5 linked regions of the Teredinibacter turnerae T7901 genome follow. The main gene of each other region encodes a partner of the protein of the gene in region 4 in a complex. Links are inferred from orthologs where the notes say so. Each region holds a gene or a part of one and is shown on either strand. Other genes may lie near its edges.

The links.
Region 1: the proteins of dnaN (region 4) and holA are in contact, whole or in part, in a cryo-EM structure (PDB 8GIZ), measured with the Escherichia coli proteins. The link is inferred for Teredinibacter turnerae T7901 from one-to-one orthologs.
Region 2: the proteins of dnaN (region 4) and TERTU_RS07655 are in contact, whole or in part, in a cryo-EM structure (PDB 8GIZ), measured with the Escherichia coli proteins. The link is inferred for Teredinibacter turnerae T7901 from one-to-one orthologs.
Region 3: the proteins of dnaN (region 4) and dinB are in contact, whole or in part, in a solved structure (PDB 1OK7), measured with the Escherichia coli proteins. The link is inferred for Teredinibacter turnerae T7901 from one-to-one orthologs.
Region 5: the proteins of dnaN (region 4) and dnaX are in contact, whole or in part, in a cryo-EM structure (PDB 8GIZ), measured with the Escherichia coli proteins. The link is inferred for Teredinibacter turnerae T7901 from one-to-one orthologs.

The regions. Positions count from the first base shown.
Region 1 is NC_012997.1:4,286,019-4,292,009, reverse strand. Bases 1,091-4,090 are described here. They hold holA (DNA polymerase III subunit delta), read right to left. Parts: upstream 3,116-4,090; coding sequence 2,066-3,115; downstream 1,091-2,065. Other genes in these bases: leuS (leucine--tRNA ligase), read right to left, coding at 3,651-4,090; TERTU_RS17245 (LPS-assembly lipoprotein LptE), read right to left, coding at 3,115-3,651; TERTU_RS17255 (substrate-binding periplasmic protein), read right to left, coding at 1,091-1,902. Also shown: TERTU_RS17260 (ABCB family ABC transporter ATP-binding protein/permease), read left to right, coding at 1-457; more of TERTU_RS17255, read right to left, coding at 865-1,090; more of leuS, read right to left, coding at 4,091-5,991. UniProt on the Escherichia coli protein: Part of the beta sliding clamp loading complex, which hydrolyzes ATP to load the beta clamp onto primed DNA to form the DNA replication pre-initiation complex.
Region 2 is NC_012997.1:1,798,023-1,803,966, forward strand. The notes cover bases 1-2,953. They hold TERTU_RS07655 (DNA polymerase III subunit delta'), read left to right. Parts: upstream 1-943; coding sequence 944-1,963; downstream 1,964-2,953. Other genes in these bases: tmk (dTMP kinase), read left to right, coding at 1-43; TERTU_RS07650 (RluA family pseudouridine synthase), read right to left, coding at 152-778; TERTU_RS07660 (PilZ domain-containing protein), read left to right, coding at 2,053-2,406; TERTU_RS07665 (TatD family hydrolase), read left to right, coding at 2,478-2,953. Outside these bases: more of TERTU_RS07665, read left to right, coding at 2,954-3,272; TERTU_RS07670 (dUTP diphosphatase), read left to right, coding at 3,288-3,926; TERTU_RS07675 (malate dehydrogenase), read left to right, coding at 4,028-5,011; bcp (thioredoxin-dependent thiol peroxidase), read left to right, coding at 5,150-5,626. UniProt on the Escherichia coli protein: Part of the beta sliding clamp loading complex, which hydrolyzes ATP to load the beta clamp onto primed DNA to form the DNA replication pre-initiation complex.
Region 3 is NC_012997.1:742,475-748,378, reverse strand. The notes cover bases 2,992-5,904. They hold dinB (DNA polymerase IV), read right to left. Parts: upstream 5,033-5,904; coding sequence 3,950-5,032; downstream 2,992-3,949. Other genes in these bases: TERTU_RS03125 (hypothetical protein), read left to right, coding at 5,381-5,904; TERTU_RS03135 (ExbD/TolR family protein), read right to left, coding at 2,992-3,166. In the rest of the region: gcvP (aminomethyl-transferring glycine dehydrogenase), read left to right, coding at 1-1,566; TERTU_RS03140 (type 2 periplasmic-binding domain-containing protein), read left to right, coding at 1,625-2,482; more of TERTU_RS03135, read right to left, coding at 2,750-2,991. UniProt on the Escherichia coli protein: Poorly processive, error-prone DNA polymerase involved in translesion repair and untargeted mutagenesis. Copies undamaged DNA at stalled replication forks, which arise in vivo from mismatched or misaligned primer ends.
Region 4 is NC_012997.1:1,489-7,430, reverse strand. What follows is about bases 2,992-5,942. They hold dnaN (DNA polymerase III subunit beta), read right to left. Parts: upstream 5,044-5,942; coding sequence 3,940-5,043; downstream 2,992-3,939. Other genes in these bases: dnaA (chromosomal replication initiator protein DnaA), read right to left, coding at 5,109-5,942; recF (DNA replication/repair protein RecF), read right to left, coding at 2,992-3,889. Outside these bases: TERTU_RS00025 (peroxiredoxin-like family protein), read left to right, coding at 1-264; gyrB (DNA topoisomerase (ATP-hydrolyzing) subunit B), read right to left, coding at 330-2,756; more of recF, read right to left, coding at 2,753-2,991. UniProt on the Escherichia coli protein: Confers DNA tethering and processivity to DNA polymerases and other proteins. Acts as a clamp, forming a ring around DNA (a reaction catalyzed by the clamp-loading complex) which diffuses in an ATP-independent manner freely and bidirectionally along dsDNA.
Region 5 is NC_012997.1:3,023,657-3,029,628, forward strand. What follows is about bases 1,676-4,656. They hold dnaX (DNA polymerase III subunit gamma/tau), read right to left. Parts: upstream 4,185-4,656; coding sequence 2,166-4,184; downstream 1,676-2,165. Other genes in these bases: recR (recombination mediator RecR), read right to left, coding at 1,676-1,823; TERTU_RS12110 (YbaB/EbfC family nucleoid-associated protein), read right to left, coding at 1,835-2,155; TERTU_RS12120 (methyl-accepting chemotaxis protein), read left to right, coding at 4,451-4,656. Also shown: TERTU_RS12095 (YcgL domain-containing protein), read right to left, coding at 1-49; rnd (ribonuclease D), read right to left, coding at 49-1,230; more of recR, read right to left, coding at 1,230-1,675; more of TERTU_RS12120, read left to right, coding at 4,657-5,972. UniProt on the Escherichia coli protein: Part of the beta sliding clamp loading complex, which hydrolyzes ATP to load the beta clamp onto primed DNA to form the DNA replication pre-initiation complex.

The sequences.
Region 1 (5,991 bases), 4.3 Mb from region 4 along the record:
CAGTATTCTCGAAAACGTGCGCTACGGTCGCATTGATGCCAGTGATGCGGATGTGATGAGTGCGATCAAACGCGCGCACCTGGACGCCTTTATTGCCGGGCTTCCAGAAGGGGTTAACACGCTTGTCGGTGAGCGCGGATTAAAATTATCCGGCGGTGAAAAGCAGCGGGTTGCCATTGCGCGCACCTTGCTGAAACAGCCACCGATTCTGGTTTTCGATGAGGCCACCTCATCGCTCGACAGTAAATCCGAGCAGAGCATTTTGCTGGCGTTGCGCGAAGTGGCGGCTGCACATACCAGTCTGGCTATTGCGCATCGCCTTTCGACCATTGTGGACGCGGATAAAATTCTGGTGTTGGATAACGGTGAAATCGTTGAGCAAGGCAACCATCATGAGCTGCTCGCCTTCGGCGGCAAATACGCACAGCTGTGGCAGCTTCAGCTGAAGTCTGCGTGACCCTATGAAAACCCTGTACTTATTGCGTCACGCTAAATCGTCCTGGAAGAACCCGGAGTTGGCCGATATGGATCGGCCACTGAATGCGCGGGGCAAGCGGGATGCACCGCAGATGGCCGCGCTCTTTCGTGAGTGGCTCAGCGACAACTCTGGCGTTGTGCCGCAGTCTATTTTATGCAGCCCGGCAAAGCGCGCACGGCGCACGGCGCGGGCGTTTCGGCAAGTGCTGGGGTTACCCAAACATTGCAGAGTCGTCGATGCCCGGCTCTATTTTCAGGGGGTTGATGCGATGCTTACAACACTGTTATCGCTGGACGATACCCTGGAGTCAGTACTGCTGGTGGCGCACAACCCCGATCTCAAAGGCTTGCAAAATCGATTGTCCGATGCGCCGATCGAATGGCTGCCTACTGCGGCTCTGGTGGGGCTGCGTTCTCCGGCGGTGCACTGGCAGGACCTGCTGAAACAGCCTCTGGAAGAGATTCACTATATGTATCCGAAGCAACAGCTTTTGCAGCACCAGCTTTTAAAGTAACAGCGTTTGAAGTAACAGCGTTTGAAGTAACAACGTTTGCCGGGGTGAACCACAGCTCAGTGCGGGAAAGGGGAGTGAGCGGCGGCAGATTAGGATTTTTCAGCTCGATAATTCGCTTCGTTTCCAAGTGAGCTTCGCGAATATCGGCACCAAAAAAGTGGTGGAACAACCGGTCGAACTCGCCGTTTTTGATAATGGTTTCAAACCCAGCCTCCAGCCGTTGTGCAAGCACCTGATTGTCTTTGGCGACATAAAAATACACGGCTGCCGGGTAGTGCAAGGCGAGGGAATGTTCAATCACAATACCTTGATGCCGCAGGGTTTGTGCTTCGTAAATAATTTCGTTCAAACCACGCGGAAAGTAGTCGATACGCTCTTGCTGCAATAAATGAATAATGCCTTCCCAGCTGTCGCTGGTGCGCACCTGAAGGCCGGCACTTTTTAAAATGGGCGTATCGGGCCAATCGTGCCCCTGACCGGCCCAAAATGTCTGCAGTTGTTCCAGGTTGGCTACGTTCCTCAGTTTGTTGGCTGTACCTTCGCGGGCAAGTAGCAGCCGCCAGCCAATCAGCCCCTTGTAGATAGGGATTCGGACAGGCCGCAGCAGTTTCTCGCGGGCGGGGTTTGTGTTGATCCAGGCAACATCGATGCGGCCCTTCTGCAGGTGAACCGCGTTACGTGTGGACGTGGCCAAGGGGAAGGCGACTTTCTCGATGACACACTCTTCGCAAGAAGCATTGAGCACATGTTCCAGTAGCACTAGAAAGTAGCTGTAGCGCTTATTGTAGGCGCCCTGGTTTTCAATCTCGTGCACGCGCACGGGAATTGAGTCTGCTGCCGTGGCGAGCGGAAGCGCGCTAGCAAACAGGGCAAGTGTGAGCGCTATCCTGGTGAGTCGCTGTACCGGCATGAGAGTCGTCCATTGCCCCAATCTGCACGATGGAGCTTGGCTGAGTGAGTTCTCGCCGTACAAGCTTACAGGCTTGGGCCTGGCAAGAATTGATTCAAGCGTTCCCAAGTATATTCAAGTATGGCAGTGCGGGTCGATAGCTGGAGAAATAGGGGATAAGCGGCTAGCGCAAGATTTCCTGGCGGGCAGTTTTGGCACTGTGGACATTAACGCCAGCGAGCCCGAGTGTGATATCCAGCAGCAGATTCCAGATATCGCCTTTGGCGCTACCCTTGGCGATGCGATCAGCCAGTGCTGTTTTGCGCAACAGGCCGTAGAGTTGGGGCAGTTTGTGGCGTTGGATCGCCTGTTTGAACAGCGGTTTGCGTTTATCCCATACGCCGTTGCGCTTAGCGGCCAGGTCGAAGTTCTCTCCGGCTTGCAGGCCTTCTTTGATATTGGTGAGCGTGCGGATATCGCGGGTCAGCGCCCACAGCAGTGCCAGGGCTTCGGTACCTTCAGCGCGCAGCCCCTGCAGGCTTTCTGCCGCCGCGCGACTGTCACCAAAAATTGCTTTATCGACCATGCCGAAGGTGTCGTAACGCGCGGAGTCCATAACCGCGTTGGCCATCATCTGGGCATCGATAAAATTTCCCTCAGCGACCAGTTTGAGTTTTTCCACCTCTTGTACCGCGGCGAGTAAATTGCCCTCCGTTTTGGCACAGAGAATATCGATAGCTTCGCTGTCAGCGTTGAGACCGGCTTGCTTTAAGCGGGTATCCACCCAGCGCGGCAATTGTGCCGGGCCGACTGGCCAGATGGTGATGACTTCCCCGGCCTGGTCTATCGCTTTGTACCACTTGCTATTCTGGCTGCGGGAGTCGATTTTGGGGCTTACCAGGAGCAATAAGGTGTCGTCGTTGATGTTCGCACAAAACTCCAGAATCGCCTTACTACCCGCATCACCGGGTTTGCCATTGTGTATACGGATTTCGATAATTTTTTTGTCTGCGAACAGAGACATGGCATTGGTGGCGTTGTACAGCTCGTCCCAACTGAAGCCCGCGTCTGTGTGATACAGCTCGCGCTCAATAAAGCCCTGTTTTTTCGCCGTCTGGCGAATCGCATCGCAGGACTCCTGACTCAGCAGAGGTTCGTCTCCGGTAACCAGGTACACCGGTGCCAGGCGCTTTTTCAGCGCGCCTGGAAGTTGGTCGGCGCGAAGCTTGGCCATTAATCTGCCGTCACTTCCGCACGGGATAATTCAGGTACCGCATCGAGCATACGCCAGGCTAATTCTTCTCGCATTTCCTCGCGTAACGCCTGCTCTTCCTGGTTTTTGGCGACGATAATCTTCGGGTCGAAATCGTAGGTGCGCCAACTGGAAACTTCCTGTACTGCACTGCGTAGCGGTTGGGCTGAAGCGGCTCCCTGGCTGTAGTGATAGCGCACGGTCAGCACAAGCTGATACTGCGCCGTCACTCCGGTTTCGCTTACTGACAGCGGGCGTTTTTCGAGTCGTACGTCATCCAGTTCGAGCGTGAGAGCCGCCGTGCTGGTGGGGTGTATATTTTTACTGGTGAGGATGCGGCGCAGTGTCCGTGCCATGGCGCTGTTGGGTTCGCGGGCCAGCACGTGGAGCTCGCTTGGCAGCGCGGTGCTGGTGGAATGCGGATTAACCCCGCGCAACTGCCAGCCACAGGCGCTTAGGACCAGACACAGCGCGCAGGCAAGCAGCGCGCTGGTTTTCGGGAAAGGTGAGCGATTCACTAGGCCACCACGATATTGACCAGTTTTCCTGGTACTACGATGATCTTGCGGATCATTTTATCGGCGATGAACTTCTGTACGTTCGGGTCTGCCAGGGCGAGCTTCTCCAGTGCATCCTTGTCGGCGTCCGCGGGTGCTTCCAGCTTCGCTCGTACTTTGCCGTTGACCTGGGCAACCAGTGTAATTGAGCTCTTCACCATCGCCTCTTCGTCTGCCGCAGGCCAGGTGACGTCCAGCACCGGCTCACTGTGGCCCAGTGCTAACCAAAGCTCGTGGCAGATGTGCGGCACGATAGGGGCGAGAACCTGAACGGCAGCTTCCAGCGCTTCCCGCTCAACCGAAAGACCTTGCTCGTTGGCGCGATCGGCATTGCGGCCCACCTCGTTCAGCAACTCCATAACCGCGGCAATAGCGGTGTTGAAGGTTTGGCGTCGGCCGTAGTCGTCGGTGACTTTGGCGATGGTTTCGTGGGTTTTGCGGCGCAGGTCTTTTTGCGTGTCGTTCAACTCCGCGGGGTTCAACTCGCCGGGTTCGCCAGCCGCCAGGTGAGTTTGCACGGTTTTCCATAATTTCTTAAGGAACCGGAAGGCGCCTTCAACACCGCTGTCGGTCCACTCCAGGCTCTGCTCCGGCGGCGCAGCAAACATGGTGAACAGGCGGACGGTATCGGCACCGTATTGACCGATCAGTTCGGCTGGGTCGACGGTATTGCCTTTGGATTTGGACATTTTGGTGCCGTCTTTCAGCACCATGCCCTGACACAGCAGACGCTCAAAAGGCTCGTCGCAGGCGACCAAACCTTCGTCGCGCATCAGTTTGTGGAAAAAGCGCGCATAGAGCAGGTGCAAAATAGCGTGTTCGATACCGCCCACATATTGATCGACCGGCAGCCAATAGTTGGCTTTGTCGCTGTCGATCATGGATTCGCTGCTGGGCCCCGCGTAGCGCGCGTAGTACCAGGAGCTCTCCATGAAGGTGTCGAAGGTATCGGTTTCGCGCTCGACTGCCTGACCGTCCAACTCGTCTTTTTTCCACGAAACATCCGCTTTAATAGGCGACTGTACCCCATCCATCACCACGTCTTCCGGAAGCAGAATTGGCAGCTTGTGTGCGGGCACGGGGATTTCGCCACCATCGGGCAGGTTAAAAATAGGGATGGGAGCACCCCAGTAGCGCTGGCGCGAAACGCCCCAGTCGCGTAGACGGTAGTTGGTGGTTACACGACCCTTGCCTGCTGCAACCAGGGTTTGCGACAAGGCTTCGAAGGCGGCGTTGAAATCCAAGCCGTCGTATTCGCCGGAATTCACTAAAATGCCTTTTTCGACAAACGCGGCTGTGTTCAGGTCGATCTCTTCACCGTCTTTGCTGGCGACCACCTGCTTGATGGGCAGATCGTATTTACGTGCGAACTCCCAGTCGCGCTGATCGTGACCTGGAACCGCCATAACCGCGCCGGAGCCGTAGTCCATCAATACATAGTTGCCAACCCAAACGGGCACTTCCTCACGGGTAATAGGGTGCAGGGCTTTGAGCCCGGTATCCATGCCCTTTTTCTCCATACTCGCCATATCGGCTTCGGCAACCGACTGCACTTTGCATTCCTGGATAAACTCTGCGAGAGCCGGGTTGTGTTCCGCCACGGCCAGGGCAATGGGGTGCTCCGCCGCAAGAGTGACGTAGGTAATACCCATGGTGGTGTCGGGGCGAGTGGTGTAAACCTCAAAGTGATCGTGACCGGCGATAGGCGCGCTCAGGTCGAAACTCATCTGCACGCCCTTACTCTTGCCGATCCAGTTTTTCTGCATGGTGCGCACTTGCTCAGGCCAGTGCGGCAGCTTGTCGAGATCCTTAAGCAACTCTTCGGCGTAATCGGTAATGCGAATAAACCACTGCGGAATTTCTTTGCGTTCTACCGGGGTATCGCAACGCCAGCAGCAACCTTCCACCACCTGTTCGTTGGCCAGTACGGTCTGGTCATTCGGGCACCAGTTCACCGCTGAGACTTTCTTATAAGCCAGACCTTTTTCGTAAAGGCGGGTGAAGAACCACTGTTCCCAGCGATAGTAATCCGGTTTGCAGGTGGTCACTTCGCGGGTCCAGTCGAAGCCAAAGCCTAGTTCTTTTAGCTGGCTGCGCATGTAATCGGTATTGGCGTAGGTCCACTTGGCCGGCGCGGTGTTGTTTTTGATAGCCGCGTTTTCTGCGGGCAAACCAAAAGCGTCCCAGCCCATAGGGTGCAGCACGTTTTTGCCCTGCATGCGCTGAAAGCGTGCAATTACATCGGTGATGGTGTAGTTGCGCACGTGGCCCATGTGGAGCCGACCGCTGGGGTAGGGGAAC
Region 2 (5,944 bases), 1.8 Mb from region 4 along the record:
GGTGCAGACTGATATACAACGTGCGTTGGAGGCGTTTCTGTAAACGAGGGAATTGCCGTAACGACTTATTCGCGGCGTAGTCGGTATTTTCGATGGTGTGCTTCTCGGTCTAGCTGCTGATTTCGAATTAGTGTCAACAGGTTCTAAGTCATTAGAAGTCGGGTTCGCAATGGATGCTGGTTGGGCATTGTGTAAATGGGTGTACAAACTCCAGCGTTGTGGCATGAAGTAAAAGGCGATCGGATGCTTGCTGGATCGCGTCGGGAGCGTAAAAAGCGTCACCCAGGATGGGATGTCCAAGTTGTTGCATATGAACTCGCAGCTGGTGGGAGCGACCCGTGATAGGCGTTAGCTCAATACGGGTAGTTTGCAGGTCCAGCCGCCTCTCCAGTACTTTGTATTGCGTATGAGCGTGTTTACCCTGTTCCAGGTCTACTTTCTGCTTCGGTCGGTTTGGCCAGTCGCAAATCAGCGGTAAGGTGATTTCGCCGCGATCCTCGGCAACAATACCTGCTACCGTTGCCGTATAGGTTTTAGTCATTTTGCGCTGCTCGAACAAGCGACCGAATCGCACCAGGCTTTCGTGGGACTGCGGGAAAATAACCAGGCCAGATGTAGCCATATCCAAGCGATGCACCACGCGAGAATTGGGGTGTTGGTGTACAAGCTGATCGAAGGCGTTATCCGGAGTTGCCAATCCGGGAACGGTGAGCAGCCCCGCGGGCTTGTTGATGGCGATGATATGATCGTCTTGATAAATAATTGCTAAATCTTGCATATCGGCATTTTATGGGAGTGGCATAAATTTCGGAATATCAATGACAGCGTTTTGTTTTCATGGCTGTAAATATTGCCGTTATTGAAGCGCGCTCTGTGGTCGAAAAAGTGTGTTTATTGGCATGCAGGGTTAATAAAAGCAATAAAGCAAAGTTGAGCTAAATTCATGAGTAAAACAACACCGCCTTACCCCTGGCAAAATACCTATTGGCACCAATTTGCCGGGCAGGTTACTCAGGGGCATTTGCCTCATGCGATTTTATTGCAGGGGGTAGCGGGTATTGGTACGGAAAGTCTTGCGCGGGCGATGGCCGAGTTTTTGATGTGCTCGTCTCCGGTTGAACAGGCTGCATGTGGGCAATGTAAAGTGTGTCGTTTATTGCAGAGCCACAATCACCCCGATCTGTTTCTGCTCTCGCCGGAGGAGAAAAGCGTTGTTATCAAAGTTGATCAGGTTCGCCAGCTGACTGAATTTGTCGCGAAAACCTCGCAGCAAGGTGGTCGTAAACTGGTAATCATTGAGCCCGCAGAAGCAATGAATATCGCTGCCGCAAACGCACTCCTGAAATGTTTCGAAGAACCCTCGGGTGACACGGTTTTTATATTGGTGTGTCATCACGCTAACCGGCTGCTGCCGACCATTCGCAGCCGCTGTGCTTGTCACACGCTTCCAGTGCCAGAGCGTGCCCTGGCCGTATCCTGGCTGGAAACCATGGGCGTGGAAAGCGCGGCACTCCTGCTGGATGAAACTCATGGCGCGCCACTTACTGCGCATCAGTGGTCCCGAGACGACGTTATTGCAAGCCAGGACAAGGCGTGTGAGCTGCTGGTTGCGGCCTTGCAGACACAGAAGCCAGTTACTACGGTTGCAGGCACGCTTGCTGGTGAGTGCTCGGGTCTCGAACTCGCGGAGCTATTGATCAATTGGCTGGAACAGCTGATCCGTGAGCGAACTCGTGGCAGCCGACGGTCGCTGCTTGCCCACTGGGAGCCGTTGGTTGGTGTTGCTCAGGCCCTATCTACCGTGGAATTGTTCAAGCTGCGCGAGGTCTATTGCCAGCGCAAAGCACAGCTACTCGCCAACCCTAATTTGAACGCGAACATGGTAATCGAAGATTTGCTTTTGGAGTGGCAAAGGTATGCACTTCAAGCCGCGCGGCAAGGGAAGTTAGTGGCACAAGTATAAACTTCGCTGTGCTTTGGTTAGCTGCGTTATAATAGAATTTAATGTCACCTATGTGGCTGTATATTGTTTGATCAGGAGTTAGTGTCGCAATGAAAGGTTTAGGCGGTGCCGCCCGCAATGGTATTCTCTCGTTGACGATCCGCGATAAGGCGGTGCTATACGCCGCTTATATGCCATTTGTGAAAAATGGTGGTTTATTTATCCCGACAAACAAGAGCTATAGTCTCGGCGATGAAGTTTTTATGCTACTGAGCCTGATGGACGAGCCCGAAAAAATCCCGGTGGCGGGTAAAGTTGTTTGGATCACCCCTAAGGGCGCTCAAGGCAACCGCGCAGCGGGGATAGGTGTGCAATTTAGCGGGGAGGACGATGTCGCCTCGAAGAAAATCGAAACATACCTGGTTGGCTCGCTGGAGTCGGATCGCCCCACCCATACAATGTAGCCATTTAGGGCACGGAGGTGGCTCCCGCCAGTTTTGTGCTGCCTTACCCTTCAATCCTTTCGAAAGTTCGCATGCTTGTTGATTCTCACTGTCACTTAGATCGTCTCGACCTTACAAAATACGCCGATGGACTCACTGGTGCCATCAATGCCGCCCGGGCACAGGGGGTTGCGGAGTTGCTGTGTGTTTGCATTAGCGAAGAAAACCGCGACAAGGTGGTCGCGATAGCTAAAGCGTTTGATGGCGTATACGCCTCGGTGGGGGTGCACCCCTCCGACGTAGGCGACTCTGTCGTATCCGTCGCTGCATTGAGTGAGTGGGCCGCCATGGACCGGGTAATCGCACTGGGAGAGACTGGGCTCGACTACCATTACAGCCAAGACACTGCCGAGGCGCAGAAACGGAGTTTCGCTAACCACTTAGTGGCAGGTGCGGAGCTGAAACTTCCGGTGATCATTCACACACGAGCGGCAAAGGCCGACACTCTGGATTTAATGGCGGCACATGGGTGTCGCGAAACCGCTGGTGTGATGCACTGTTTCACCGAAGATTGGGAGATGGCGCGCGCGTCACTGGATTTGGGGTTTTATATCTCTATCTCGGGAATTGTCACTTTTCGCAATGCGGCTGAACTGCGTGATGTGGTGCTGAAGATCCCCGCCGATCGATTACTGGTTGAAACTGATTCGCCGTACCTTGCGCCTGTACCATTTCGGGGCAAACCCAACGAGCCACAATATGTGCGGCAGGTGGCGGAATATATCGCGGAGCTGCGTGGTGTGGCGTTCGAAGAGTTAGCTGAGCAAACCACCGCAAATTTTGCCCGCTTGTTCAAGACAAAACAGCGTTGGGCTGCACCTGTTTGAGGTTATAGGTTATACATGTATCAACAGATAAAAACCATGTTGCTTCTTCAGGAAGCGATGAATTCAAAAGTCAATCCATCCTGGCGTGAGCAAGGCTATGCCTGGTACCGCGCTGTATGGGTTGAGTGCGCGGAACTGATGGACCACTATGGTTGGAAGTGGTGGAAGAAACAATCGCCAGATCGAGATCAGGTCGTTCTCGAGTTAATTGATATCTGGCATTTCGGTCTGAGTTTGTATCTGCTGAAATGTGGTACCGATGACGAAAGCCTTGGCAGGCTCGCCGAGCAGATCGGGCAAGAATTTCTGCTCGATGCCAATCGCAGCGATGAGAATTTTCGCGACGATCTGGAGGCCTTTACCGAAGCGACATTAAGTACGAAGGATTTTTCGATTCCGCTTTTTTGTCGGCTGCTCGATGGTGTAAAACTTGATTTCGATCAGCTGTTCAATAAGTACGTAGGTAAGAATGTGTTAAACCTTTTTCGTCAGGATCACGGATACAAAGAAGGTACCTACAACAAGGTTTGGGCCGGGCGTGAAGATAACGAACATCTCGTCGAAGCCCTTGTGAACCTGGATAGCACGCGCAGCGACTTTGCCGACGCGTTGTACCAGGAGCTAAAACAGCGATATTCCTCGCACAACGAGTAGTATCTCGTCCATTTCTGTATGGGGTGGCGGCGCGATTTGTCCGAAAGGATAGCCTGCTGCGCCAGGAAAGTTAACGTTAACCATAAGCACGGAGATTTATTGTGAAAGCACCCGTAAGAGTTACTGTGACCGGCGCAGCAGGTCAAATTAGTTATTCGCTCTTGTTTCGAATTGCCGCTGGCGAAATGCTTGGCGCGGATCAGCCTGTAATTTTACAAATGCTGGAAATCACTCCTGCGCTAGAGGCTCTGAAAGGGGTTGCAATGGAGCTGGACGACTGTGCATTTCCGCTGCTGCATAGCATGGTGTGCACTGATGACGCAAATGTCGCTTTCAAAGATTCAGACTATGCGTTGCTGGTTGGTGCTCGTCCCCGCGGCCCTGGTATGGAGCGCAACGATTTGTTGGAAGCGAATGCCGCAATCTTCTCTGTTCAAGGCAAGGCGATTAATGATCACGCGTCTCGTGGCATTAAAGTCTTGGTGGTGGGTAACCCGGCCAATACCAACGCACTGATCGCGCAGCGCAACGCGCCTGACATCGACCCGCGTCAGTTTACTGCGATGACTCGCCTGGATCACAACCGCGGCATGAGTCAATTGGCGAGCAAACTGGACGTATCAATTAACGACATTACCAAAATGACCATCTGGGGCAATCACTCTTCTACCCAGTACCCTGACCTTTACCACGCATTGGTTAAGGGCGACGCTGCAATCGATAAAGTCGACAGCACTTGGTACGCGGAAGAGTACATCCCAACAGTGCAACAGCGTGGCGCAGCCATTATTAAAGCTCGTGGTGCATCCAGTGCAGCCTCTGCGGCAAATGCTGCGATCTTCCATATGCGCGATTGGGCATTAGGTTCTCCTGAGGGAGATTGGGTGAGCATGGGCGTGTATAGCGATGGTAGCTATGGTATCGAAAAAGGGCTGATTTACTCTTTCCCCTGTGTGTGTAAGAACGGTGATTGGGAAATTGTACAAGGCTTGAGCATTGATGAATTCTCTCAAGCGCGTATGACCGCAACCGAAACTGAGTTGCAAGGCGAGCGGGACGCCGTAAAAGCGTTGTTGCCAGCTTAGTAAGGTACTCGTGCCTTCTCAAAAAGCGCGGTGTTACCGCGCTTTTTTTTTGTCCGTTGGAAAAGCATATTGCAAATATACGACCTATCGCGACAATATTGTCGACTGGTCTGATTACTTTTTGTGAGGTTTGACTCTATGGCTATGCCAAAAATTGGAAACAAAGCGCCCGCATTTACCCTTAAGAACCAGGAGGGGGAATCGGTTAAATTATCCTCTTTTGCCGGGGAGAAAAATGTAGTGGTTTATTTCTACCCTAAAGCGATGACTCCAGGGTGCACCACGCAGGCGTGCGGTATTCGTGATGCCCAAGCTGAGTTCGAAGCCTTGGATACAGTGGTGTTGGCGATTAGTCCAGATCCGTTCGAACGTTTGAAAAAGTTTGAAGACAAACACCAGCTGAATTTTATTTTGCTCTCCGATGAAGACCACGCAGTGGCCGAAAAATACGGTGTCTGGGGTCTAAAAAAGTTTATGGGAAAAGAATTCATGGGCATTTTGCGAACGACATTTATCATTGGCAAAGACGGTAAGTTAAAGCATGTTATGGACAAGGTGAAAACAAAAACACACGACCAGGATGTGATAAAAATTATTCGCGAGACATTAAACTAAGCTATCAACGGATCTTCATCACCTCCGCGAGTGGGCTTGTTCGCTCAATCGGGAGGTGGCCTTGCCTTCTAATAGTGCTTTCTCATGAGTATGCGCTATATCTAAAACTTTAGTTGTTGTCATTCCTTATAACAACGAACTAGTTTCTCCATTCGAAGTGTGAATTTGTTAACGATTCTACAGCACTGCCTTGCGATTCCTCGCCGCTAACTCCTTGTTTTAAAGAAAGAAAATTGTTAACGAATCGTTAAAACTCGTTTTGGCATGTTGTTTTTAATTCATTCTGAAAGTTAACATGTAAATGATAGGCTTACTAAA
Region 3 (5,904 bases), 740 kb from region 4 along the record:
GCCGTTTTTGCGGGTGGCGAATCGCCGCTGGATATGCCCAGCCTGGAAGCTAAAGCACAACAAAAAGCCGTGCTTTCGGAAAACCTTCTGCGCGATGGCCGCGCCTTACAGCACGAAATATTCTCGCAGTATCACTCTGAAACAGAAATGCTGCGTTATTTAAAAAGACTCGAATCCCGCGATATCGCGTTAAACCACGCGATGATTCCGCTCGGTTCCTGCACCATGAAGCTGAATGCTACAGCAGAAATGATTCCGGTCACCTGGCCGGAGTTCGGCAATATGCATCCGTTTGCACCTATTTCGCAAGCGGCAGGCTACGCCGAAATGTTCAACCAGCTACAGCACATGTTGGCAGCCTGCACCGGCTACGATGCTATCAGCCTGCAACCAAATGCTGGCTCGCAGGGCGAATATGCTGGCTTGTTGACCATTAAAAAATATTTCGAAGCCAAGGGCGAAGTGCGCAGCATCTGCCTTATTCCGCAATCTGCGCACGGCACCAATCCGGCATCGGCGCAGATGGCTTCAATGAAAGTCGTGGTTGTAAACTGTGACGATGACGGCAATGTCGACATCGCCGATCTTGACGCAAAAATTGCACAGCACGGCGAAAATATTGCTGCAATTATGGTTACCTACCCTTCAACCCACGGTGTTTTTGAAGAAAATATCACGCAAATCTGCGACAAAATCCATGCAGTTGGTGCACAAGTGTATATTGATGGCGCCAATATGAATGCTCTCGTGGGCATCGCCTCACCCGGGCATTTCGGCGGCGACGTTTCCCACCTGAATCTACATAAAACATTTTGTATTCCTCACGGCGGCGGCGGTCCTGGCATGGGCCCCATCGGCGTTAAGGATCACCTCGCACCCTATCTCGCTGCACATCCATTGCAAGAAATACCGGGCACGGTTGCGGCCAACGGTACTGTGTCTGCGGCCCCTTGGGGCTCGGCGAGCATCCTCCCGATCAGTTGGATGTATATCCGCATGATGGGTGCCAAAGGCATGAAAATGGCCAGTGAGTACGCTATTCTAAATGCAAACTACATTGCAAAACGCCTTAAAAATCACTTCCCTATTTTGTATTCGGGCAAGCACGGTTTTGTGGCGCACGAGTGCTTGTTAGATCTGCGTCCTTTAAAAGAGGCGAGTGGCGTATCGGAAGAAGATATTGCCAAGCGGCTGATGGACTTTGGTTTCCACGCACCAACGATGAGTTTTCCGGTGGCTGGTACATTAATGATCGAGCCTACAGAATCTGAAAATCAATTTGAGCTGGATCGCTTTTGCGACGCGATGATTCAAATCCGCGAAGAAATTCGCAAAATCGAACAGGGAGAACTTCCTGCGGACGATAACCCGCTGGTCAATGCACCACACACCCTCGATGATGTGTGCAACAGTGAGTGGAATCGCAGTTATACACGCGACCAGGCCTGCAGACCCTTGGATTATTTAAAACACCACAAAGTATGGCCCACGGTAAATCGTATCGATAATGTCTACGGAGATAGAAACCTTATTTGTTCCTGCCCCGGGGTCGACGACTACCGCTAACCCTCACTTGCCGCCCCGTAAACAGCGAAAGCGGGGCGGCGTAAAAACGTTACTATTTGTGTCTTTTATTGCAGGCGCCAGTGCCTGCAATAGCCAAAGCAAGCCCTACACCCCGCCCCCTACCAAGCTCCATGTCACCTACCCCGAGCCCAGCGACCGAAACCCTCATGGATTTGATGCCTATGTACTCACGCTGCTGCGCCTGGCGCTGGAAAACAGCGGTCACCCGTTTGCGCTCACCCCAGTAAAGCGGCCAAGTTTTGGCGAAACCCGCAGCGAAAACTTTTTGCAAATGCGTGAATACAACCTGCATTGGCTCAATACCAACCTCCACAGGGAGAAACTGTTGCGGCCAATTCGTTTACCGCTTTTTCGGGGGCTGATAGGCTGGAGGCTTGCTCTGGTAAAACTGGGTGATGAGAGACAATTCGAAAATACGCACAATCTCACCCATCTGAGCCACTTTAAAGCGGGCCAGGGACACAACTGGCCCGATAATCCAATACTGCGCCGCAACGGTATCCCACTCCAGCTTTCCGCCAGTTGGGAAGGTTTATTCAAAATGCTCGACCAGGGCCGCATTGATTACTTTCCCCGCTCGGTTATTGAAATTTGGGATGAACAATCGTTGCCGCTTGCTCGTGGGCTTACGGTGGAACCCAATATCGTTTTGCACTACCGCGCCGCCTATTACTTTTTCACCAGAAGGGATTCGCCAGAACTGGCAACCGCCATAGAAAGCGGCCTTTACGCCGCAATCGCCAACGGCGACTTCGAGCGCACATTCAACCAGTTTTATGGACGCGCAATCCAGCGCTCGCAACTCGGTACACGTCGTATCATTGCATTGGAGCGGAACGACCTGAATTTTCCTGTTGCCGAGTTGCTCTGGTACAAGCCACCTAAACGCGAATAACCGAGTTTCTAACTCAATATTTTGCTAGCGATTGAAAATCGCTCTAACTGGCTCGCTCAAAGCATACCTGCGGTGCTGAAAGCGGTTGTAGTGTTTAGGAACCTCTTAACCCAGTGATTCCTGTAAGCCCTGTAACACCCACGGGAATAAAAGCGCGGCCTGCAGCAATCATTTGTGGCGCAGCCTTTTCAAGTTTTGCGTCACGTCAACTTACAGACATAAAAAAAGCCGCACAAGTGCGGCTTTTCGTAACCTAGATTTGCCAAATTATTTAGCGCGCGGCACCAGCGATACGTTGTAGATATTAGCTTCGCGGGCAGCATCTGCTATAGCGACGTAAGTTGAGGTAGACGCTTGCTCGTTCGCCATAACAACAACGCCACCCTCAGGGTTTTCTGCGCTCTTCTGTGCGATAAGTGAACGTACCGAGCGAATATCAACACGACGCGAATCGATGAAAATTTCATCGTTAGCATTCACCTGAATAAGGATACTTTTGCTTTCGCTATCGGGTGGTGGTGGGTTATCAGTGTTCTCGGGAACATTCAAACCCAGCGACTTCTCCTTCACAAAAGAAGCAGTCACAATGAAGAAGATCAACATGATGAACACCACGTCGAGCATGGGTGTCAAATCGATTTCAGCCTTGTCTTCGGCTGATTGCTTACGTTTTCTACGACTCACAGTTTATTCTCCAGTTAAAATAGCGTGATCGCGGAGTTCATGGCCTATCTGCTGATAAGTGCCACCCCGATTGTACTCCACAGCGCACTGCGAGCATCGCGACCTCATCGAAAGGCTACCAGCAAGCTGACAACAAAGCGCTAAGTGTAGCACCGGTTTAACCGGCCGGCTGCTGCGGCGCAGCAGGTTTATCGACAGCTAAGTCAGCGCATTCTACACGATCTTTTCTAAGACTGCTTGCATCCAATGCATTCACTCAGTATCCAGGTCAAATTTCTGTCTGTAAGGGCTCTAGCGCCCAATTATGATCAATAATTGGCCTAATATCCTGGGGCTGAGTCCATCAGCCTCGTTAATCAGTCATCCGTCCAACAACGTCCGGTAACCGAATGGGGGGATACCATCATAAAAAACATGGATTTATCGCCATACCAGAATCAAGAACAAACAGGTTATCGAGCTATTTTGATCAGTATTCAGCGCTACATGACTCACAGCACTTACCGTACATTGAGCTCGAACAGCACACTCTGAATTGAATTTTCGAATGGAGGCTCAATTTCAAGTAAACCGTTGGTAAAAGATCGACTTGAAGTAGTTATTTGGATGTATAAAAGCCCCAAGCGTCTCCACGTTTTGGTGGACAAATAACTGCCGAAGCAAATGTATAATCCGAGCCAATGCCGTCGCGCCTAAACAAATAACGGCCTCAAGACTCGCCTATTTCACAACTGAAACGAAGCAATCACAATTCCAGCGCATTAGCGTTAACAGGTAATTGGCTTAGTTCGCAAAAGGAAAACTCAATTGCGCTTGAGGGTGAGACCGCTCCGCAAAACTCAAACCGACGCCCAGCAACCTTAGAGGTCTTTTTTGACGAGCCCAAGCGGCGTAGCACATTCGCTCAAACTCTTGCGAGGAGAATATTTTCCCGCACCGGCTCACCGACGATTCGAGTGTAGTTTGAGTGAAGTCGTCGAACTTTAGTTTCACAAATTTCTTACTGACAGCAACTTTTCTCTGGAGTTTGTTGTAGCGCTCCTCAAGGCCAACAACCAACTGGTCAATTTGATCCGCAATTTCCCCTGGGGAAGAAATGTCCCTAGCAAAAGTTGTTTCGATACTGAGCGATTTTCTCTCTCGGGAGGATTTTACCTCTCGCTCATCGATCCCCACGGACATGCGTTTGAGATTCGCGCCGAATCGTCCAAAACGTTGCACCAACTCATGTTCGGAATAAGACTCCAGATCGCGGCAATACAATAAACCTTCACGAGCCAGTTTTTCGCGAGTGACTTTACCTACGCCAGGGAGCTTTTGAAGCGGTAGATCCTTGACAAATTCTGTCACTTTATCTGGAGTAACCGTAAATAACCCGTTCGGTTTAGACCAATCGCTTGCAATTTTCGCTAAAAACTTTATTGGAGCCACTCCTGCAGACACCGTAATCCCCAACTCAGTCTCTACCTGCCGCCTTATTTCTCTCGCGATAAGCGTAGCGCTGCCATGGAACTGCTGACAGTCGGACACATCTAAAAACGCCTCATCGAGCGACAGCGGCTCAATTTTTTCACTAAAGCGGGTAAAAATTTCAAACATTTGCGCAGAGACCTGCTTATAAAGTGGGAAATTCGAACTCCGAATCACCAATTCAGGGCAAAGACGTTTAGCGTGTGCAGAAGGCATTGCGGAATGAACCCCGTATTGACGCGCTAGATAATTACACGTGGAAATAACGCCTCGGCGTCCTGGATCACCGCCTACCGCCAATGGGAAATCGGCCAGATCAGGGTTTTCCCGGATTTCCAGCGCGGCAAAAAAACAATCTGCATCCAAATGAATAATTTTACGAGGAGAGTTCAACATGGCTCACCGCCTGAAACTGAAATTTTGTAAGGATAACCCGCCGACAAATACTGTATTATTATACAGTTAATTTGGTGAAAATTTATTGCTTTTTTAGTGTTTAAATCCTAAAAAAACGTCTCCATATTGAGCGCACTAATTTTTTTCAAAAATCGTCCGTCATCCCGTTTTTTTTGAAGAATTAATTAAATTTCGCTAATTCTCCCCCCGCGACTTAAAAAATTTAAAGAAAAACACCATAAATCGTCTCTAAATCGATGAAAAAACTTGAATTTTTCTTGTTATTTCGTAATGTAGTGCTACAACTTCAAATAACATGATCAACCAAGGGTAAAAAAGGTAACTACTATGGCCGCTAAGAAAGCAAAAGTTGTAGATTCCGTGGCTGCGCTGGAGAAGGAACTCTCCGCGTTAAAAGCCAAGTTAGAACAGGCACGAACTTCAGCTGTTAAAGCTGCTGAAATGTCCGTCGCCAAAGTAACAAAAACCGCTGAAGCTGCAATCAAAAAAGCTGACGCTGCGAAAACCAAACTTGCTGCGGTTCGCGGCAAGAAGAAAACTCCAGCGCAAGCTAAACAATTGGAAGCTGCCCGCACCAGCGCTACTGCCGCGAATGCCGCAGCTGCAGCCGCAAAAAAAGAGCTTTCTCAAGTAAAAGCCGAATTGGCAGCAGCTAAAGCCGAAGCTCAGCAAGCCGCTGCGCTGGCAAAAGCGGTAGCTAAAGAAGAGGCTGCATACCTGAAAAAGGCTAATGCCGAAGCAAAAGCGGCAGCCAAGAAGCAGGCGGTGAAAGACAAGGCCGCAGCCAAAAAGGCCGCGGTAAAAGCCAAGGCGCAAGCGAAGAAAACCGCCGCAGCCGAAAAAGCTAAGGC
Region 4 (5,942 bases):
ACTAAAGGAGATTTAGGCCACCAATTTGGCCTTCGCTGGCAAGTACCGGAGGATCTAAAAGCGGTGCACAAACAACTTGGTGCCGATCTAGAAGTCTTTAATGGAGAATCGAGTTGGACGTTACCAATGCCAGCGCGTTACGTTATCGACCAGGATGGCGTAATCGTTTATTCCGAAGTGAATCCTGACTACACGCGCAGGCCCGATCCGTCGGAGCTATTGGCGGTGCTGGACGGTTTAAAGAAAGTCAAAAGCAGAGTCTAAAAAAATCCCGTGTCTTTCGGCACGGGATTTTGATTTTGAAAAAGCGAATAGATGTAAGTTAAAAACTACACGTCCAGATTAGCCACCGCCAGTGCATTGGTTTCGATAAAGTCACGGCGGGGTTCTACTTGGTCTCCCATCAGGGTGGTAAAGATCTGGTCTGCGGCTATAGCGTCTTCCACGGTAACCTGGAGCATACGGCGGGTTTCCGGGTCCATGGTTGTTTCCCACAATTGCTCGGGGTTCATTTCACCCAATCCTTTGTAGCGCTGGATGTTATAGCCTTTTTTGGATTCGTTCATAATCCAATCGAGTGCCTCAGCGAAGTTGTTTACTTCGCGAGTACGCTCACCTTTGGCTACGAACGCCCCCTCTTCTATTAGACCATTCAGCTTTTCACCCAGTGCAGTAATCACTTGATAGTCATCCGAGCTAAACAAATCGGATGACAGACGAATTGTGTGTGCAACACCGTGGGCGGTCAGCTCGATTACTGGGGTGAATTCACCGCGCTCTTTGTTTTCTTTTACCACGGAGATAAACCGATGGGTTTTGCTCTCTGCGTTGAGAACGTCCAGGCGCAGTTGCAGTTTATCGTTCCACTCGGTTACCAAAGCTTCGTCGGTAAAGCTTTCTGCCTGTAATGCTGGTAGATACAACATCTGGTGCAGAACTTCGTTGGGGTAGAGCCGTGAGAGTTTGTCGATCACCGCAATGCCTTTGCGGTAGTCTTTTACCAGGCTTTCCAATTGCTCACCAGATAATGCTGGCGCATCCGCGGACAAGTGAAGTTTGGATTGCTCCAGAGCCGCATTTGTAAGGAACTGCTGAAGTGCATCGTCGTCCTTCAAGTATTCTTCATGCTTGCCTTTGCTGATTTTGTACAAGGGTGGCTGTGCGATAAAAATATGGCCACGCTCAATTAATTCACGCATTTGGCGGAAAAAGAATGTGAGCAACAGGGTGCGAATATGGGAACCGTCTACGTCCGCATCCGTCATGATGATAATACTGTGGTAGCGCAATTTGTCCGGGTTGAACTCTTGCGCGCCTATACCACAACCCAGCGCAGTGATGAGTGTACCGACTTCGGCGCTGGACAGCATTTTGTCGAAGCGTGCTTTTTCAACATTTAGAATCTTACCTTTAAGCGGCAAGATCGCCTGTGTTTTACGTGAACGACCCTGTTTGGCGGAACCGCCAGCGGAGTCACCCTCCACCAGGTAAAGTTCGGAAAGTGCAGGGTCTTTCTCCTGGCAATCTGCCAATTTCCCCGGTAAGCCTGCGATATCCAATGCGCCTTTACGTCGGGTCATTTCTCGCGCTTTTCGTGCGGCTTCACGGGCTTTTGCGGCTTCAATCATCTTACCCACGACAGATTTCGCTTCCTGTGGGTTTTCCAGCAGATAATCGTTAAACGCTGAGCCCATTTCCTGCTCAACCGCAGTTTTAACTTCAGACGATACAAGCTTGTCTTTGGTTTGCGAGCTGAATTTCGGGTCTGGTACTTTCACCGAAATAATGGCAACCAAACCTTCCCTGGCATCATCACCAGTGGTGGCGACTTTCTCTTTTTTACCAATACCTTCACGCTCGATATAGCTGTTAAGCCCGCGGGTAAGCGCTGCCCGGAAACCTGCTAAGTGGGTGCCACCATCTCTCTGGGGAATATTGTTGGTATAGCAGTAGATGTTTTCCTGAAAGCCATCATTCCACTGCAGAGCAACTTCAACGCCTACGCCATCGTCTTCTCGCTGAGCAGTAAAGTGCATTACCTTGTTGATTGGGTTTTTGTTTTGATTCAGAAACTCTACAAAGGCTTTAAGACCGCCTTCGTACTCGTAGACTTCTTCTTTACCACTGCGTTCATCCAACAAACGAATGCGCACACCGGAATTGAGGAAACTGAGTTCACGCAGGCGTTTCGCTAGGTGCTCAAAGTGAAATTCAATGTTATTGAAGGTCTCTGCTGAGGGCCAAAAATGTACCTCTGTGCCCGTGAGTTCAGTCTCACCGATCACTGACAAAGGCGCTTGCGGTACACCGTGCTTGTAGACTTGCTCCCAGACTTTACCGCCACGGCGGATGGTCAGCTTCAGCTTTGAGGACAAGGCATTTACTACTGACACGCCCACTCCATGCAGACCACCTGATACTTTATAGGTGTTGTCATCGAATTTACCGCCAGCATGCAATACCGTCATAATAACTTCTGCAGCGGAAACACCCTCTTCATGCATTTCCGTCGGTATCCCGCGACCATTATCCGAGACAGAAATAGATTCGTCTGGGTGGATAACTGCCAGAATCTCACTACAGTGGCCAGCGAGGGCTTCGTCGATGGAGTTATCCACGAGTTCGAAAACCATGTGGTGCAAGCCGGTACCGTCGTCTGTATCTCCAATATACATCCCTGGTCGCTTGCGAACAGCATCCAAGCCTTTAAGAACTTTGATGCTCGACGAATCGTAGTTGTGCTCTGTATCGCTCATAGTAAGAAACTGTCTCTTAGTGTAATGTCATTCTTCAGTTCTACCTGCCCGTGTTTCACGTGAAACATTCTCAGGCTTTCATCATCAACCAGCTCCCAGCCGGTGAGAATAGATTTAGGGTCTATCGCTGTAGCAAATACTTGAGATCCTAAATTTTTTAGTGCTTTACCAACAATTCTCAAATTTTTTTCGTCTAGTTCAGCGGGCAAATCGTCTAGCAAAAACACCGGCGTTCGGCCGGTAGTAGTCCGAAATACCAGTGCTTCTGCTAAAAACAGTGCGACAATGACGGACTTTTGTTGTCCTCTAGATAATTCCTCGACCGCTGGGACTCGCGCTAGATTTATCTTTACGTCTGACTTATGTGAGCCAATGTGCGTATATCCCGCTGCTACGTCCCGCTCAAATTGATCTTCGAGTTGCTCATTATAATTACCGGTCTTCGACCAACCAGAAACATATGTACAAGATAGCTCAGCACCCAGAGTTTCCGTAAAATCGAACTGCCCAATTTCATTTAAGAAGTGGGTTTGAAATAGTTCAAACACCTCTGACCGCATAGATTCTATATGTTGAGCTGCTTTTGTTAATTCCTGGTCCCACGGCAATAACTCGGAACGTGTAATTTTATCACGCCGCAGCAAACTATTGCGTTGTTTAATACAACGGGCGTATAGCTTCCAATAGTGCTTGAATTCTTGTTTCACGTGAAACACCAACCAGTCAAAAAACTTGCGCCTTACCTGACCACTACCCTCTAGCAATTGAAACGAAGCAGAATTCATAACCAACAACGGTAGACACTCCGCAAGCTCAGTTGCTGTGTGCGCAGCCTTACTATCGATACGAATCTGTATATCGCCATTACTAGCGCGACTTAAACCTATATTTCGCGTGGTGCCTTCAAATATTTGACCGAAAAGAGTAAAACTTTTTTCGTCATTGTTGATAAGACGGCGAAATTTGTGGGTACGAAAGGAGCGCCCATGAGCCAGGACGCTAATTGATTCAAGAATAGATGTCTTACCAGAGCCATTTTCGCCAGAGATAAGGTTAATACCCTCGCCCGGCTGAAGCGTAGCGGAGCGAAGGTTACGAAACTCAGATATATCTAGGCGACGGAGTGTTGGCATAGTGCGCTGCAGGTGCAGCTAAACGGCGTACTTAAGCAAGCCCTCGCTTCTTAGAGGCGCATTGGCATAACAACATAAGACGAGTCTGAATTTTCAGGCTCTTCCAACAGTGCGCTACTATTAGAGTCAGAAAGAGTAATTTTAATATTTTCCGAATCCAATACATTAGCAACATCCTGAAGGTAACTAACGTTAAAGCCAACCTCAAGAGCGTCGCCATTGTAGTCAACCTCTACCTGGTCTTGAGCTTCTTCCTGTTCCGGGTTATTTGCAATGATAGTGAGAGACCCAGCGACAAGTTCCAACCGAACTCCACGATATTTCTCATTGGACAAGATTGAAGTACGCGCAAATGCTTGCTTTAAGTCCGAGCGATTACCGAGAACGACCTTGTCGCCGCCTTTTGGTAGTACCCGTTCATAATCCGGGAATTTACCGTCGACAAGCTTGGACGTAAATGTGTACTCAGCCGTGGAAGCGCGCATATGGCTGGAACCTAGGGACACTTCGACACCGTCTTCACTATCGTTAAGCAAACGTGCCAACTCGATGACACCTTTACGCGGCAAGATAGCTTGCTTTATTTCGCTCACATCTACATCGACAGGGCGAGAACAAACAGCGAGCCGGTGTCCGTCGGTTGCAACTACACGTATTTCACCAGGCCGCAACTCCCAAAGCATTCCGTTCAAATAGTAGCGAACATCTTGCTGGGCCATTGCAAACGCAGTGCGGTCGATCAACCGTTTTATCTCTTTTTGCTCACAGCTTATATTTATATCGTTACTTCCCTGCTCTACCGCCGGAAACTCGTTCGCTGGCAATGTCGACAAAGTAAAACGAGATTTTCCGCTTTTTACCGTAGCTTTTTGATCTTGAAGACTAAACTCGATAACGGATTTATCAGGAAGGGAGCGACAAATGTCTAGAAACTTCTTGGCGGGTACCGTTATTTCGCCGTTGCCAGGTGCACTCTCGAGCTGTACCCGGCCGATAATTTCAACCTCCAGGTCAGTCCCCGTTAAAGACAGTTGATCTCCTTCAATCTCCATCAGCACATTGGCCAGCACTGCCATGGTTTGGCGACGTTCGACAACACCTGCAACCAATTGCAGAGGTTTGATTAATGCTTCACGTGAAACGGTAAATTTCATACTACGGCTCTTTCCTGCTGGGTCCTGGAATATTCTAATAGTGTAATTTTATACGGAGAAACCACCTAGGTGGTTAAAGTTCGCAACAGATTCTTCACATCTTCACGAATATCCGCATCGGATTCCTGCAGATCACGTATTTTGCGGCAAGCGTGCAGCACCGTTGTATGGTCACGACCTCCGAACGCGTCTCCTATTTCCGGCAAACTATGGTGTGTAAGATCTTTTGCTAAGTACATGGCGACCTGGCGCGGACGAGCGACAGACCGGCTACGACGCTTTGAGTGTAAGTCGGAAACCTTGATTTTATAATACTCTGCTACAACACGCTGAATATTATCAATGCTGACAAGCCTGTCTTGGAGCGCGAGCAAATCTTTCAACGCTTCACGCACAAGCTCCACGCTAATGGAGCGCTGAGTGAACTGGGCGTTCGCAATTACTCGTTTTAATGCGCCCTCCAACTCCCGAACATTCGATCGAATACGCTGAGCAATAAAAAACGCTGCGTCGTCCGGCAGTGGCATTCGTGACGACTCGGCTTTTCGTTTCAAAATGGCAACACGCGTTTCTAGTTCAGGCGGTTCTATAGCAACGGTTAAACCCCAGCCAAAGCGGGATTTTAACCGCTCTTCCAGCCCATTAATCTCCTTCGGATATTTATCACAAGTGAGAATAATCTGCTGACCACCTTCGAGCAGTGCGTTGAACGTATGGAAAAACTCTTCCTGTGAACGCTCTTTACCAGCAAAAAATTGAATATCATCGATTAACAACGCATCGACACTGCGATAAAAGCGCTTAAAATCGCTGATCGCGTTTAATTGCAGGGCTTTTACCATGTCTGCAACAAAGCGTTCAGAGTGAAGATACACAACGCGAGCACCGGGTTTACGCTG
Region 5 (5,972 bases), 3.0 Mb from region 4 along the record:
TTCCCTCTTTGCGCGCAGACCGGTAAATATCGACAATGAGTTTTGACATTAGCAGGACTCCGCCAACCCGTAGCTTTGCAAAATGACTTTTGCCAAAGGCGCGGCTAGCAAATTGTACCGCCAGCCGGTCAAATACTCGGCCAGACGAGCCTCGATGATTTGCTGGTTAATGTCGTCGGGAGTCATAAAAGCACGGGTAAGCGCTTCATAATCGCGTTTCTTGAGCAAAATTTCCGGGGCCAGTTGCAGGCGCTCGGCTTCGCTGGACACTTTTTCCCGCACAGTTTTCGCCCACTTGTTTTCGCTACCGCTAAGGGGGCGCGGGAGAGGCGCGGGAAGCTCGTGTTCCGGCACGTCCATACCCGCCTGAATACACGCGATCAGGTCAGCACCATCTGTCCGGATCATGCGCTCGTTTATACCGTCGAGCTTGCGCAACTGGGCAACATGGTCCGGCGTGCGCTGTGCTAAATCGAGCAATGAATGCTCTTTAATCACGCGGTTGCGGGGAACATCGCGCCGCTGAGCGACCTCTTCCCGCCACTGCGCAAGTTTTTTTAATATCGCCAGCTGCCGCTGGGACAGGCGCCACGCCTGCTTTATTCTTGCGTCGCTGTTATCGACCGCTTGGTTGTCCGCAAACTGACGAAGCATCGCCTCGCAATCTTCAGCCACCCAGGTTAACCGGCCGAGATTCTTCAATTTCAGGACTAAAATCGACGCCAGCTTATAAAGGTATTCCACATCGATAGCGGCATAATCAATTTGCGCACTGCTTAAGGGGCGGTGCAACCAGTCTGAGCGGGTTTCCTCTTTCGGCAGCTCTTCGCCGAGTACCGCGTGAACCAGTTTGCCAAAGCCCACAGAAAACCCATAACCGCACAGCGCACTCGCGATCTGTGTGTCCAGCATATGCTTGGGCACTATCCCCAGAAACCGGTGGAACACCTCAAGATCTTCCGAACAGGAATGCAACACCTTGAGAACACCGGGGTTTTCCATCAACTCTGCCAGGGGGGTAAAGTCGTCAAACGCGAGCGGATCGATAAGATAGCTGGTGTTGCCATCGTTAACCTGGATAAGCCCGGTGATCGGGTAATAGGTTTGGCTGCGCATGAATTCGGTGTCTACCGCCAGCATTCGCTGGGTGATCCATTTATCGCAACACGCCTTTAATTCGGCTGCAGTGGTTATCCATTGAACCGGTTGTTTTCTTAGTTGTTCAGACATCAGATCTCGCGACGACTACTGATGGCATGCGCGAGCGTGCCACCATCAATGTATTCCAGCTCACCGCCCAAGGGTACCCCATGAGCAATGCGCGTAACTTTTATTGCGTTCTTTTTTGCCCGCTCGGCAATGTAATGTGCCGTAGCCTCCCCTTCAACCGTGGGGTTGGTGGCAATAATCACCTCACTGATCGGCTCAGCTTGAAAACGCTCCTCCAATTGGTCGATACCAATTTCGCGTGGCCCGACTCCGTCAATGGGAGACAATTTGCCGTGCAGGACAAAATACACCCCTGAAAAAGTCCCTGACTGCTCGATGGCAACAACATCTGCAGGCGACTCAACAACACACATAAGCTGGCGGTCGCGTTTACTACTCGCACAAATTGCGCAACACGGCTGCTCAGTCAGGGTTCGGCATTGCTCACAGCGTTTGACCTGCGCCGACGCCTCAGCCAGGGCCTGCGACAACGCCTGAGCCCCTTCGCGATTGCGCTCCAGAAGATGAAAGGCCATGCGAGTAGCCGACTTTGGGCCAACGCCCGGCAATACGCGCAATGAGGTGATGAGTTGGTCTATTAAGGGAGAGAACATGAAAGAATCGACTAAAACGGCATTTTGAAGCCAGGGGGCATTTGCATGCCGCCGGTCAAGTCCGACATTTTTTGCTTGTTGGCATCTTCGACGCGACGCACAGCATCGTTCACCGCCGCCGCCAGAAGGTCCTCAAGCATTTCTTTATCTTCGCTCAGCAAGCTCGGATCGATGGTGACTTTTTTTACGTCGTGCCTGCCAGTCATAATTACAGCAACCAAACCTGCGCCAGCTTCGCCCTGCACTTCCTGGTTGGCAAGGTCTTCCTGCATGCGCTGCATCTTTTCCTGCATTTCCTGCGCTTGCTTCATCAAATCGCCCAAGCCTTTCATAGATAACCTCTCACTCGTTGGGAAACGTCACTGACCCTTCGTTAAGGGTAGCCCCAAATACTGACTGTAAAGTTTGTACAACGGGATCTGCCGCCAAAGATTCAAGCGCGTTTTCGTAGCGCTCTCGTTTTTCTCGTTCGCCAATTTGCGCCGGAGTTTGTAATTCGGGCGGCAGCGATTGCAGTTGAATATCCACTTTCACCGGCATGCCAAAATAATCCGATAACAGATCCGCCAGCCGTTGCGCATGCGAGCTGTCATACAGACTCGCACGCGATTCATCCAGCGCAAATAGCAGGTGGTTTTCTTCGCGCCCGAGCAATACCACATTCGCGGCCGTGCTCTGCATGATGCCGCGGATGTTCGCGGTACGGAACACCTTTACCCAGTTATCGGGGGTCAATTGCTGAAGTTCAACCTTTGTCCCCAAATGCTGGCTATTTGCCTGCTTTTGTTGCGGTTGTGATATCGACTGAGCGGGAGAATCTGCAGGCGGCCGTTTCGGCGCCGAGAACCCCTCGGCTCCGGTAATTTCCTTAACTTGTTCACGCAATTGCGCAGCGATGCTCGCGGCCGCTGATTTACCCGGCCGCGTGGTTTCAGCCAATGGCGTTGCGTCGCTGGCAACAGAGAGATGCAAACTCTCGACGTCAACCGGTGTTCCAGGCGCTTCTTCCCAGGGAGGGTAATCCTCAGACCCTGGCCCAGGTGCAGCAATCGGTTCGCGCAAAGATTCCGGTGCAACATTATTCTTCTCTGGTGCCTGCTGTGGAGCTGGAGCATCAGCCTGCGCAGCAATTGGCTCGCCTGCCACTGATGCAGGCACGGGCAACTCAGGTTCAGACTTTTTTGCCGGTGCGTTCTCCTGTGCGGGCGCGTCCGTAGCACCGAGCGATGCTGGTGCTACGGACGCGGGCAGCACATTAGCCGGAACGTCTACCAAGCCCTGCGGACGGAACGCCAACATGCGTAACAACGACATTTCAAAGCCGCTTCGACTGTCGGAGGCCAGGGGCAAATCACGCCGACCTATCAACGCCGTCTGATAAAACAGTTGCACATCCTCTGGTGTGAGACGCGCAGCAAAATCGAGTACTTGTGCGCGATCACCGAAACTGTTGTCGAGCGCTTCGGGAAGTGCCTGGGCAATGGCGATGCGGTGCAGCATCGTGAGCAAATCGCTGAGCGCTGCATCGAAGTCCGGCGCGTGCTCTGCAAACTCGGCTACAGCGTTGAGTAATCTGGCGCCGTCGCTTTCAATCAGGGCTTCAATCAACCGCTGAATAAGCTGGTGATCAATAGTGCCCAGCATCGCAGCCACATCGCTGTCGGCAACTTTACCACTGCCAAAGGCGATGGCTTGATCGGTGAGGCTTAACGCATCGCGCATACTGCCATCCGCAGCGCGAGCCAGCGACCACAATGCCGCGTTGTCACTGGGAATCGCCTCTTTCTCCAGCACATTTTGCAGGTGCCCCACTATGCGTTCAGGGCTCATATTTTTGAGATTGAACTGCAAACAACGGGACAGGATAGTTACCGGTAGTTTCTGCGGATCGGTGGTGGCCAACAGAAACTTCACATGCTCAGGCGGCTCTTCCAGCGTTTTCAACAATGCGTTGAAACTGTGGTTGGAGAGCATGTGCACTTCGTCGATCAGGTATATTTTGTAGCGCCCGCGCGTGGGTGCGTACTGAACGTTGTCGAGTAGTTCCCGGGTGTCTTCAACTTTGGTACGCGATGCTGCGTCCACCTCGATGAGGTCGACAAACCGGCCCTCAGCAATTTCAACGCAGGATGTGCACTCGCCACACGGCGTAGATGTAACGCCACTATCGCAGTTAAGGCATTTCGCGAGAATCCGGGCAATAGTGGTTTTGCCGACGCCCCGCGTACCCGTAAACAAGTAAGCGTGGTGCAATCGGTTGTGATCAAGCGCATTGATCAGCGCACGCAGAACGTGCTCCTGGCCCACCATTTCGCGGAAATTAGCGGGTCGCCACTTGCGCGCAAGAACCTGATAGCTCATTGAAGTTGAAATATCTCGCGTTATTAAAAGCAGGGCATTATACCCGTGAAGCGTATTTTTTATCGAGGCGCGATTTAGAACCTCGATCTTGCTCTTTTCTTGTACACCCTGACGAGTGCAACTGAATTCCGCCAGGCATCCCCTGGGTACCCCAGCCGCGCACTGAAACTATCACAAAATCGTAACAAGACGGGCCGCGAACCTAACTAGACTTAGAACGGAAAACTATTTCTCCGACATATCTTAATAACCGAGTTGATGTATTTATGCTGGGATTGAGTTACTTTCGTGTAACACACAAACTGTTGATTCTCACACTACTGCCAATTGTTGTTCTGGGCGGAATTTCCTTCACCGCTATGCGTGACGCCGAACAGGACCTGACCCACTCTGAAGCCGTGGTTGCCGCGCATTTCATGCAACTGAACGCGATTACCGCGATCGACCGCAGCTTATCCGAAAATGTTCTCGATACAGCCCATAAAACGCGGGCTGGGATGATGCTTTGGAGCGAGACCCGCAGCGCGATCAACCAGGCCAAGGACGTTATTGCTCTGCACTGGCCGGAATTACCTAACGCCCCCGAGCTGGCGGTAGAACTCGCGCCGAACGACCAGCAGAAACAGGCTCTGCAACGTATTTTGGCCCGTTTAGATAACCTGGTAACACAAGAATCCGGTTACGAGATGGGAAACTTTATCGATTTGGAGCTGTATGCAGAGATTGATCCGGTGCTCGCCTGGCTGCGGTCGCTGAACGGCCACTTGTCCGCGGCAACCATGGCGGACTTTCAAGCAAAGCACGAGCAATCCCGCCGCCATCACCAGACCCTTAACCTGATTCTAGCCTCGGCGATTTTAGTTATTCTGCTGATATCCGCAGCCGTGCTGAACTCGATTCGCACTCCGGTGGCCATTGCTCGAGAGGCGATGAGGAGGGTGAGCGACGAAGCGGACTTATCAGTGCGCATGCAGGTGGCCAATCACGACGAGTTTGCCGATATTGCTGCGGACTTCAATACGATGATGGCGACAACCGCAACCCTTATCAATAAATCAAAGGGCGTTGCAAGCAACCTCACCACAACCGCAAACGAACTCAAGACTACCAGCGAGCAAGCCCTTGAAAAGTCGCACTACACCCGCAGCGAGCTTACTCAAGCTGCAAACACCGCGCAGGAAATGAGCGAATCGGTAAACTCGATAGAACATTTTTGCCGGAGCGCGGCCGAGTCCAGCCAGCAAGCCAACGCCCACGCAGCGAAAAACGTCGAGGTCATGAAGGCCTCTACGGCGCAAATTACAACTCTGTCCAACGATATTAATCACTCGGTGGAGTACATCGAGTCGTTACTTGAGCACAACAAGCAAATTGGTGGCATGGTGCTGGTGATCAAAGCGGTTGCGGAACAGACGAATCTGTTGGCGCTCAACGCTGCAATCGAGGCCGCTCGCGCAGGTGAGCAGGGTCGCGGGTTTGCCGTTGTTGCAGACGAAGTACGTGCCCTGGCCAAGCGAACCCAGGAATCCACAGTGAGCATTGAGGAGATCATTTCTCAAATTCAAGGCACCACCGACGACATCGCCAATCGCATTCACGCCAATGCGGCGTTCGCCACCCAATGCGCCGAAACAATCGCCGCTTCAGAGCGCGAACTTTCTGAGGTGATGACCTCCATCGCTGACGTGCTGCAGCAAAACGAAGGTATTGCACAGAACGTGACAGAGCAGGCCGCGCGAACGGAACGGGTCGCGCAGAGCCTTCGCCTGGTGGCAGAGTTTGCTGAAC